Regions from separate parts of the Curtobacterium sp. Csp2 genome, predicted to be linked through region 1. Evidence: riboswitches for the same ligand, from Rfam matches in the RefSeq annotation. Region 1 holds a riboswitch; the other holds the start of a gene.
What was found. Region 1 has a riboswitch for thiamine pyrophosphate ahead of HUN59_RS13665 (ECF transporter S component). Riboswitches for the same ligand answer to the same signal wherever they lie in the genome.
Positions count from the first base shown of each region.

Region 2: another riboswitch for thiamine pyrophosphate. It lies ahead of thiM (hydroxyethylthiazole kinase); the one in region 1 lies ahead of HUN59_RS13665 (ECF transporter S component).

Region 1 covers NZ_CP054593.1:2,816,677-2,821,414, reverse strand. Annotated here, with positions in the region: gene glgX (glycogen debranching protein GlgX) at 1-1,434, opposite strand, end outside; gene HUN59_RS13670 (hypothetical protein) at 1,564-1,887, shown strand; TPP riboswitch at 1,968-2,079, shown strand; gene HUN59_RS13665 (ECF transporter S component) at 2,074-2,715, shown strand; partial or broken gene HUN59_RS20150 (energy-coupling factor ABC transporter ATP-binding protein) at 2,853-3,284, shown strand; gene HUN59_RS13660 (ATP-binding cassette domain-containing protein) at 3,258-4,738, shown strand, end outside.
Region 2 covers NZ_CP054593.1:2,119,650-2,124,387, reverse strand. Annotated here, with positions in the region: gene HUN59_RS10360 (phosphotransferase) at 1-622, opposite strand, end outside; gene HUN59_RS10355 (NUDIX domain-containing protein) at 771-1,661, opposite strand; TPP riboswitch at 1,720-1,816, shown strand; gene thiM (hydroxyethylthiazole kinase) at 1,805-2,668, shown strand; partial or broken gene thiE (thiamine phosphate synthase) at 2,665-3,276, shown strand; gene HUN59_RS10340 (NADPH-dependent F420 reductase) at 3,583-4,230, opposite strand; gene HUN59_RS10335 (GNAT family N-acetyltransferase) at 4,308-4,604, shown strand; gene HUN59_RS10330 (VOC family protein) at 4,626-4,738, shown strand, end outside.

The sequences.
Region 1 (4,738 bases):
GCTCTCGCCGTCGTTGTTGTCCTCGCCGTTGGCCTCGTTGTGCTTCTCGTTGTAGGCGACGAGGTCGTACAGCGTGAAGCCGTCGTGGGCGGTGATGAAGTTGATGCTCGCCTTGGGGGTCCGGCCGTCGTGCTCGTACAGGTCGGCCGATCCGGAGATGCGGGACGCGAACTCGCCGAGGGTCGATGGTTCGCCGCGCCAGAAGTCGCGCACGGTGTCGCGGTACTTGCCGTTCCACTCGGACCACTGCGGCGGGAAGTTGCCGACCTGGTAGCCGCCGGGACCGACGTCCCACGGTTCCGCGATGAGCTTGACCTGGGACACGATCGGGTCCTGTTGGACCAGTTCGAAGAAGGCTGCGAGGCGGTCGACCTCGTAGAACTCCCGCGCCAGGGCGGCCGCGAGGTCGAAGCGGAACCCGTCCACGTGCATCTCGGTGACCCAGTACCGCAGCGAGTCCATGATCAGCTGCAGCGAGTGCGGGTGACCCACGTTGAGCGAGTTGCCGGTGCCCGTGGTGTCCATGTAGTACCGCTTGTCGTCCTCGACCAGGCGGTAGTAGGCGGCGTTGTCGATACCGCGGAACGACAGCGTCGGCCCGAGGTGGTTGCCCTCGGCGGTGTGGTTGTAGACGACGTCGAGCACGACCTCGATCCCCGCACGGTGCAGCTCGCGCACCATCGCCTTGAACTCCTGCACCTGCTGCCCGCGGTCGCCGGACGACGAGTAGTGCGAGTGCGGCGCGAAGAACCCGATGGTGTTGTAGCCCCAGTAGTTCGACAGCCCCTTCTCCTGCAGGGTGGAGTCGTTCACGAACTGGTGCACCGGCATGAGCTCGAGGGTGGTGACGCCCAGCCGCTTCAGGTGCTCGATGACCGCCGGGTGCGCGACGCCGGCGTAGGTGCCCCGTTGTTCTTCGGGGACGTCGGGGTGCGTCTCGGTGAGGCCCTTGACGTGGGCCTCGTAGATGACGGTCTCGCCGTACGGGATGCCCGGCGACCGGTCGCCCTGCCAGTCGAAGAAGGGGTTGATGACGACCCCCTTCATCATGTGGGGCGCCGAGTCCTGGTCGTCGGTCGAGTCCGGGTCGCCGAACGTGTACGAGAACAGCGCCTGGTCCCAGTCGATGTCGCCACTGGTCGCCTTGGCGTAGGGGTCGAGGAGCAGCTTGTTCGGGTTGCCGCGCAGTCCGCTCGCCGGGTCGTACGGGGCGTGCACGCGGAAGCCGTACTCCTGCCCCGGTGCCACGTTGGGCAGGTACGCGTGCCAGACGTGCGCGTCGACCTCGACCAGGTCGACGCACTCCTCGTTCCCAGCGTCGTCGAAGAGGCACAGTTCCACGCGGTCGGCGACCTCGCTGAACAGGGCGAAGTTCGTGCCGCTGCCGTCGTAGGTCGCCCCGAGGGGGTACGGACTGCCGGGCCAGGTGTGCAAACGGTCCTCCAGGTGTGGGTGCCGCCAACGTATCGGCGCGGCCCCTCCGCGTCCGCAGACAAGCTCCAGCAGTGGACGAGGGTGACTCCGCGCGTCGCTGTGGAGGAGTGGCCGAGTAGCCTCGCGCGCATGGCCAACATCGTGAGTCAGATCGCAGACAAGGTGCGCCCGATCGGCGTCTCCACCAACTACGGCGAGCCGGTCGAGGTCGGCGACCAGACCCTCATCCCGGTGTCGCTGGGCTGGTTCGGCTTCGGCGGCGGCGGGGACGGCGACGACAACGGCGGCGGGGGTGGCGGCGGCGTGTCGATCCCCGTCGGCGCCTACGTACGCCGTCCCGGACAGGACCTGCAGTTCGAGCCGAACCTCATCTCGCTGCTCGCGGTCAGCATCCCGACCATCTGGGTGACCGGCAAGGCGCTCGCCAAGGTGGTCCGCGCACTCAAGAAGTGACCAGATGACGGACGGGAGGATCGTGGCGACGCCGCCACGATCCTCCCGTCCGTCATCTGGTCGTCACCCGTCTAGACTGCTGCCACACACACGGGAGTCCGGGACCACCGGGCTGAGAGGGAGCGAACGGCGCTCCGACCGTCGAACCTGATCCGGGTCATGCCGGCGCAGGGAGGAGTCAGCACCATGCCTGCAACCATGCAGTCCACCGTCCCGTCCACCACCCTCCGGCGGTCGCTCCGCTGGCGCGTGGTCGACATCGTCGTCGCCAGCGTCCTCGCGGTCGCGATCGGCGTCGTCTTCAAGCTCTGGGAGTTCGGCTACGAGCCGCTCAGTGCGGGAGCCGCCCTCGTCCTGCCGGGATCGCAGTCGCTGTTCGGCGGCGTCTGGCTGCTCGCCGGGCCGATCGTCGCGATCGTCGTGCGGAAGCCCGGAGCCGCCCTGTACGCCGAGATGGTCGCCGCCTCGGTCGAGGCGCTGCTCGGCACGCAGTGGGGGTGGCTGACGCTCGAGGCCGGCCTCGTGCAGGGCCTCGGCGCCGAGCTCGTCCTCGCGCTGTTCCTGTACCGCGTGTACCGGCTGCCGGTCGTCGTCCTCGCGGGGGCGGCCGCCGGGCTCGCGCTCGGCATCAACGACACCGTCCTGTGGTACCCGGGGCTCGACGCCGGGTTCAAGGCCGTCTACGTCGTGTGCGCCGTGGTCTCCGGTGCCGTCATCGCGGGTGCCGGGTCCTGGGCGATCGTCCGGGCGCTCGCCGCGACCGGGGTCCTGTCGCAGTTCGCGGTCGGTCGGGAGCACGCCAAGCGCACGACCCGCAGCGCGGCGTGACGGCCGTGTCCGCCGGTCGTGCGGACGCAGCGCCCGCGACCGAGGTCCCGGCGAGCACCGGCCCGGCCGGCATCGTCTTCCGTGACTGGGGGTGGCGCTACGCCGCCCGCGACGAGTGGGCGGTCCGCGGGGTCGACCTCGCGGTGCGCCCGGGGGAGCGGGTCGCCGTCGTCGGACCGTCCGGCGCGGGCAAGTCGACGCTGCTGCGGGCCGTCGCCGCGGTGCTGCCCGACGAGCCGGACCCCGAGGACGACACCGCCGCGGCCGTCCAGGGCACGGTCCTCGTCGACGATGCCGCACCGGGGACGGTCCGCGGGCGGGTCGGCCTCGTCATGCAGGACCCCGAGGCGCACACCGTGATGTCGCGCGTCGGGGACGACGTCGCGTTCGGTTGCGAGAACACCGGCGTGCCGCGGGACGAGACCTGGCGGCGTGTCCGGTCGGCGCTCGACGTGGTCGGCCTCGACCTGCCGCTCGACCGGTCCACGACCGCGCTGTCCGGCGGGCAGCGGCAGCGGCTCGCACTCGCGGGCGTGCTCGCGATGCGTCCCGGCGCGCTCGTGCTCGACGAGCCGTGCGCGAACCTCGACCCGGACGGCGTGCGTCAGGTGCACGACGCCGTGCGCGCGGTCCTCGACGAGACCGGTGCGACGCTGCTCGTCGTCGAGCACCGGATCGGCACCTGGCTCGACCTGGTCGACCGGCTCGTGCTGCTCGCTCCCGCCGGCGGGGTCGTCGCGGACGGCACGCCGACCGAGGTCCTCGCCGCGCACGGTCCGGCGCTCGCGGCGGCGGGCGTGTGGGTGCCCGGGTCGGAGCCTGCTCGGGGCTCGGCTCGGCAGGCGGTCCCCGGGGAGGACCGCGCGCACGCTCGGGCGCTGCTCGACGCTCGGGGACTCGCGACCGCGCGCGGCCGGGGGCACCGGGTCGGCAGCGGCATCGACCTGACGGTCCGGCACGGGCGTGTGCTGGCGGTGACCGGGCCGAACGGCGTCGGGAAGTCGACGCTCGGCCTGACGCTCGCCGGGCTGCTCGCGCCCGACGCCGGCGTCCTCGAGGCCACCCCCGCCCTGCGGCACGGCCTGGCCGGGGCGGCGCCGTCGTCCTGGTCCAGCCGGGAGCTCGCCGGCCGGATCGGGACGGTGTTCCAGGACCCCGAGCACCAGTTCGTCGCGGCCACCGTGCGGCAGGAGCTCGCCGCCGGACAGCGTGAAGGGGTTCGCATCCGCCAGGTGCGCCAAGCCGAGGTCGTCGAGCACCCGATCCACCCGGTCCTCGACGTCCGCTCGACCGAGCGCCCGAGGTCCGGCGGCGAGCAGCGACGGCTCGCGATCGGCACGGTGCTCGCGGCGGAGCCCGACGTGCTCGTGCTCGACGAGCCGACCTCCGGACAGGACCGCGCCACGTGGCAGGCCGTCGTGGAACGGCTCGGCGCGCTCGCGGACGCGGGGACGGCTGTCGTCGCCGTGACGCACGACCGTGACCTGGTGCGGGCGCTCGACGCGGACGAGGTGGTGCTCGGCCCGGAGGGCGTGCGACCGGCCGGCCCGGGCGGTCTGCGGCCGACCGGCCCGGGGACGGCGGACGGTGTCGTCGCCGACGTGACGGGGGATGCCCGGCCGGTCGTCCCGGGGACCGCAGCGGACGCGCGAGGGCGATCCGTGCCTCCCGTCCGGCCCCGCGGGATCCGCGGGGTGCAGCCCGTCGCGTCCCTGCTCGGGGTGCTCGCGCTCGGCCTGCTGCTCGTCCTGAGCCTGGACGTCGTGTCCGCAGCCGTCGCGCTCCTGCTCGAGGTCCTGCTGCTGCCGCTGCTCCGCATCCCCTGGCGCACGCTCCTGCTCCGGACCGCACCCCTGACCGCAGCGGTCCCGCTGACGGCCGTGAGCATCGCGCTGTACGGCCGGCCGTCCGGACGCGAGTGGTTCGACCTCGGCTTCGTGCACGTCACCGACGGGTCGCTCGAGCTCGCCCTGGCGACCGCACTCCGGGTGCTCGGCGTCGGACTGCCGGCGATCGCGCTGTT
Region 2 (4,738 bases), 700 kb from region 1:
CGGTCTCCATCGTCGTCACCAGGGCGACGAGCGAGGCGGTCATCGTCTCGACGAGCACCCCGCGGGACCGGTCGTCGAGCTCGTAGGCGCGGCAGAACTCCGCGGCCCGCTCGAGTCGCTCGTCCAGGGTCGGCGCCGTGCTGCCCTCGACCTGCCCGGTGGTGAACGGTGCGAACCGGTACACCGCGCTCGCGACGTCCCACACCCGCGGACCGGGGTGCGCGGTGTCGAAGTCGATGAGCCCGACCGCCGCGATGCCGTCGTAGACGCAGTTGTACGGCGCGAAGTCGCCGTGCACGATCGTCTCGACCGGCAGGCGTTCGGCCTGCGACCACACGTCGGTCGCGCTGCGCGGGTACGTGGCCGCGGCGTCGTGGTACTGCCGGAGCAGGCGCGCGGAGGTGACGAGGGCCGCCTCGCCCGCGATCTCGGCGCTCCACGGGTAGTTGCCCGCGACGCCGGGCACGAAGGTGACCGTCTCGAGCGCGTCGCCGAGGGCGATGGGCTCGGGCGCCGCGACGAAGCCCTGCTCGTGCAGGTGCGTGAGCAGCTGGTGCACCGTCGGCGTCCAGGGCCCGGCTGGGCGGTGGACGCGGTCGTCGGCTCTCGTGACACGCTCCATCGTGACCTCCTGTCGGCACGTCCCCGTCGACGTGGGCGCCAGCGTATCGGCACGGAGCCCCCTCCGTCACGGTTCGGTCACGATGCGCGTCGCAGGGCGACCCCGGAACCGGAGCCCGGCGACACCGGAACCGGAGCCCGGCGGTCGCTCAGCCCTGCTCGCGGAACCAGCCGGGACCGCGGACCTCGGCCCCGAGCGCCCCGACGCGTTCACGCAGCTCGCGGTCCGCCGTGACGACCACGACGGGCGCGTCGCCGGCATCGACCGCGGCCGCCGTCGCCGCGACCACGGCGTCGTCGCCGGACCCCTCGGCGCGCACCACGGCCACGTCCGCACCGACGTCGTCCGCACCGCGCGCGGCGCCCTCGAGCACCACGGTCCAGCGTGGCCACCACCGGTCGAACCCGAGCCCGAGGGCGTCGGCGGGCAGCCCGGCCGCGGCGAGCGTCGACACGGACGCCAGCAGTCGCGACGCCGCACCGGCGCGGTCCTTCCACCAGCCGTCGGGCACGCTGCCGACGACGTTCGCGGCGTCGACGACGACGTGCGGGGTGGTCGTGATGGCGTCGCGGAGCGCCGGCCACGAGGCGCCGAAGCCCGGGTGCAGCGGCAGGTCGACGACCTGGTCGAGCGGGATCCAGGACAGCGCGAGGCTCTCGCGGTCCGCGATCACCGGGTCGAACGGCCGGGAGGCGCGGCCCACCACGGTCGTGTAGGTCCAGAAGCCGAGGTCGAGGACGGCCGTGTGGCGCAGGTCGACGCCGTCCTCGGGCACCCCGGCCTCTTCCGCGGACTCGCGGAGCGCGCCGGTGACGGCGTCCTCGCCCTGGTGCCGGGCGCCGCCGGGGATGCCCCAGGTGCCGCCGTGGTGGCTCCACTCGACGCGGTGCTGCAGGAGCACGCGGCCGTGACCGTCGTCGACGAGCAGGCCGGCGGCGCCGAAGCGGCCCCACGCCTTCGTCCCGTCGGGTCCGACCGCCCACGCGTCGCCGGGGTCGCGCGGACCGGGCGGGGGTCCGGGAGGCGTCGGATCTGGCACCCGTCAACCCTGGCACACGGGCCCCCTCGATGACTGCGGACGGCTCGTGTACCGTGTGCCCCGAGACACGGGGTGCCGTCACCGGGCGGCTGAGATCACACCCGTCGAACCTGCTCGAGCTCGTACTCGCGAAGGGATCGTCCATGGAGAACGCTGCGCCCTCCCCTGCCTGGGCCCACCGCACCGCCGACCTGCTGGAGGCCGTCCGGGCCCGCTCGCCGCTCGTGCAGTGCATCACGAACACCGTCGTGCAGAACGTCACGGCGAACGTCCTGCTGGCCCTCGGTGCCTCGGCCGCGATGGTCGACGTCACGACCGAGGCCGGTCCGTTCGCCCGGGTCGCCGACGCCCTGCTGGTGAACACCGGCACCCCGCACGCCGAGCCGCGTGCCGCGTCCGTCGAGGCCGCGACCGCCGCCGTCGGGGCGGGCACCCCGTGGGTCCTCGACCCGGTCGCCGTCGGCTCGCTCCCGGTGCGCACCGCGCTGGCGCGCGAGCTCCTGGCTCTGCGCCCGACGGTCCTGCGAGGCAACGCCTCCGAGGTCCTCGCCGTGCTCGGCGCGAGCGCCGGTGGGCGCGGAGTGGACAGCACGGTCGGCCCCGACGACGCGCGTGCGGCGGCCGTCGGGGCATCGGACGGGAGGATCGTGGGCGCGCTGGCCGTGTCCGGTGCGGTCGACCTCGTGGTCGCGCCCGGCACCGGCGTGGTGCGGGTGGCGAACGGGACGGAGCTCCTGACGCGGATCACGGGCGGCGGGTGCGCGCTCGGTGCGGTCGTCGCGGCCTTCACGGCGGTGGCCCCGGACGACCCCGGGGCCGCGGCGGTCGCGGCGACCGCGGTGCACACGATCGCCGCCGAACTCGCGGCGACGGACGCCGGTGGACCGGGGACGTTCCAGCCGCTGTTCCTCGACCGGCTGGCGTCCCTCACCCCGGAGGACGTCGTCCGCGCCGCCCGGATCACCGTCGAACCGGGCACGACCGCCCCGCAGGGGGTCGGCGCGTGACCGCGGACGTGGGTGTCTACCTGGTGACCGACCCCGTGCTGCGCGACCGGCACGGCCTCGGCGTGCTCGCGGTCGTCCGTGCGGCGGTGCACGGCGGCGTGCGGATCGTGCAGGTCCGCGACAAGACGGCGTCGGCCCGGGACCTGCTCGCCCTGACCGCGGCGGTCGCGGACGCGGTGGGCGACCGTGCGACGGTCGTGGTGGACGACCGACTCGACGTGGCCCTGGCGGCGCGGCACGCCGGGCACGCCGTCGCCGGGGTGCACCTCGGCCAGTCGGACGTCCCGGTGACGGCGGCGCGCGCCCTGCTCGGCGCGGACGCCCACGTCGGGCTGACCGCGAACACGCCGGAGCACCTGGCGGCCGTCGAGCGGCTCCCCCGCGGGACGGTGGACCTGCTCGGGGTCGGTGTCGTGCACCCGACGACGACGAAGCCGGACCACCCGCCGGCGCTCGGGCACGACGGGTTCGCGCGGATCGCCGCGGCCACGGACCTGCCGTGCGTGGCGATCGGCGGGGTCGGGCTGGACGACGTCGCACCGCTCCGCGCCGCCGGCGCCGCCGGTGTCGCGGTGGTGTCGGGCATCTGCGCGGCGGCCGACCCTGGTGCGTCCGCTGCCGCGCTCGTCGCGACGTGGGACGCCGCCGGACCCGGCCACGGGGCGGACCGGACGGACGACGGCGGGGGTGGGGCGTGCCTCCAGGCCGGCATCCGCGACCACGGTCGTGACCGCAGCGTGCGGCGGCGCGGTGACCCAGGCAGGGACCGGTCGGCGCGGCCGGTCCCGGTCCGGCATGCGGTGCGACGCCACTGGTGCTCCCTCGTCCGTACTGATCCATCGTCAGTTCTATCCGTCCGCATGGACCTCGGCGCAGCCCCAGTTCCGGGGACGCGGGGCTGCGCCGGGCGGGGGTCACATGTCGCGGTAGCGCTTGGCCTCGGCGAGCTTGCCGCGCAGCTCGTCGGCCGTGTACCGCGTGACGTACCCGGGGGTGTCCCGCTGGATGCGCCAGCCCTCGGCGAGCGGCCCGGCGTCGACGACGTCGAAGCCGAACGAGTCGATGAGCTCCGACACGACGGCCTTGGCGTCCTCGTCGTCACCGGCGACGACCAGGGCGCGGCGGTCCGGGGTGCCGGCGGGCTGCGCCTCGTCGGTGAGGGCCGTCGCGGCGATGTGGTTGAAGGCCTTCACGACGCGGGCGCCGGGCAGGTGGTCCTGCAGGAGCTCGGCGGTCGTGGTGGTCTCGTCGTCGAGGGCCGCGATGTGGCCGTCGCGCTGCGGGTAGTAGTTGTTCGTGTCGATGACGACCTTGCCGACGAGGGGTTCGACGGGGATGGTCTCGATCGCGGCGAGCGGGGTGGTCACGACGACGATGTCCCCGGCGGCCGCCGCCTCGTCTCGGGTCGCCGCACGGGCACCGTCGCCGAGTTCCGCGACGAGGTCCTGCAGCGTCTCCGGTCCGCGCGAGTTCGCGATCACGACCTGGTGGCCGTGCTGCACCGCGAGACGTGCGAGCTGGGATCCGATGTTGCCTGCTCCGATGATGCCGATGGTGGTCATGCGACCTGCAACACCGCGTGCGGCGGCGCATTCCCGCACGGTGCACGGCCCGTCCCGGCCGGGTGCATGATGGCCGCATGGCCCACGAGTTCCGCGACGAAGCCGACCGCGACCGCTACGCGATGTACGTCGACGGCGAGCTCGTCAGCGTGCTCGACCGCCGCGCGACCGACGACGCCGTGTCGTTCCCGCACACCTACACGGTGCCGAAGCACCGCGGCCACGGGTACGCGGCGCAGCTCGTCGAGCACGCCGTCGCGGACGTCGAGGCCACCACCACGAAGCGCATCGTCCCGATGTGCTGGTTCGTCGCGAAGTGGTTCGACGAGCACCCCGAGAAGGCCGACCTGCTCAGCCGCGGCGCCGCGGACTGACCCCACCACGCGGAGGCGACGATGCCGACGATCACCCCCTTCCTCTGGTACGACGACCAGGCAGAGCCCGCGGCGCGGCACTACACGAGCCTGTTCGGGGACAGCCGCGTCGACAGCGTCGCGCGGATGCCCGA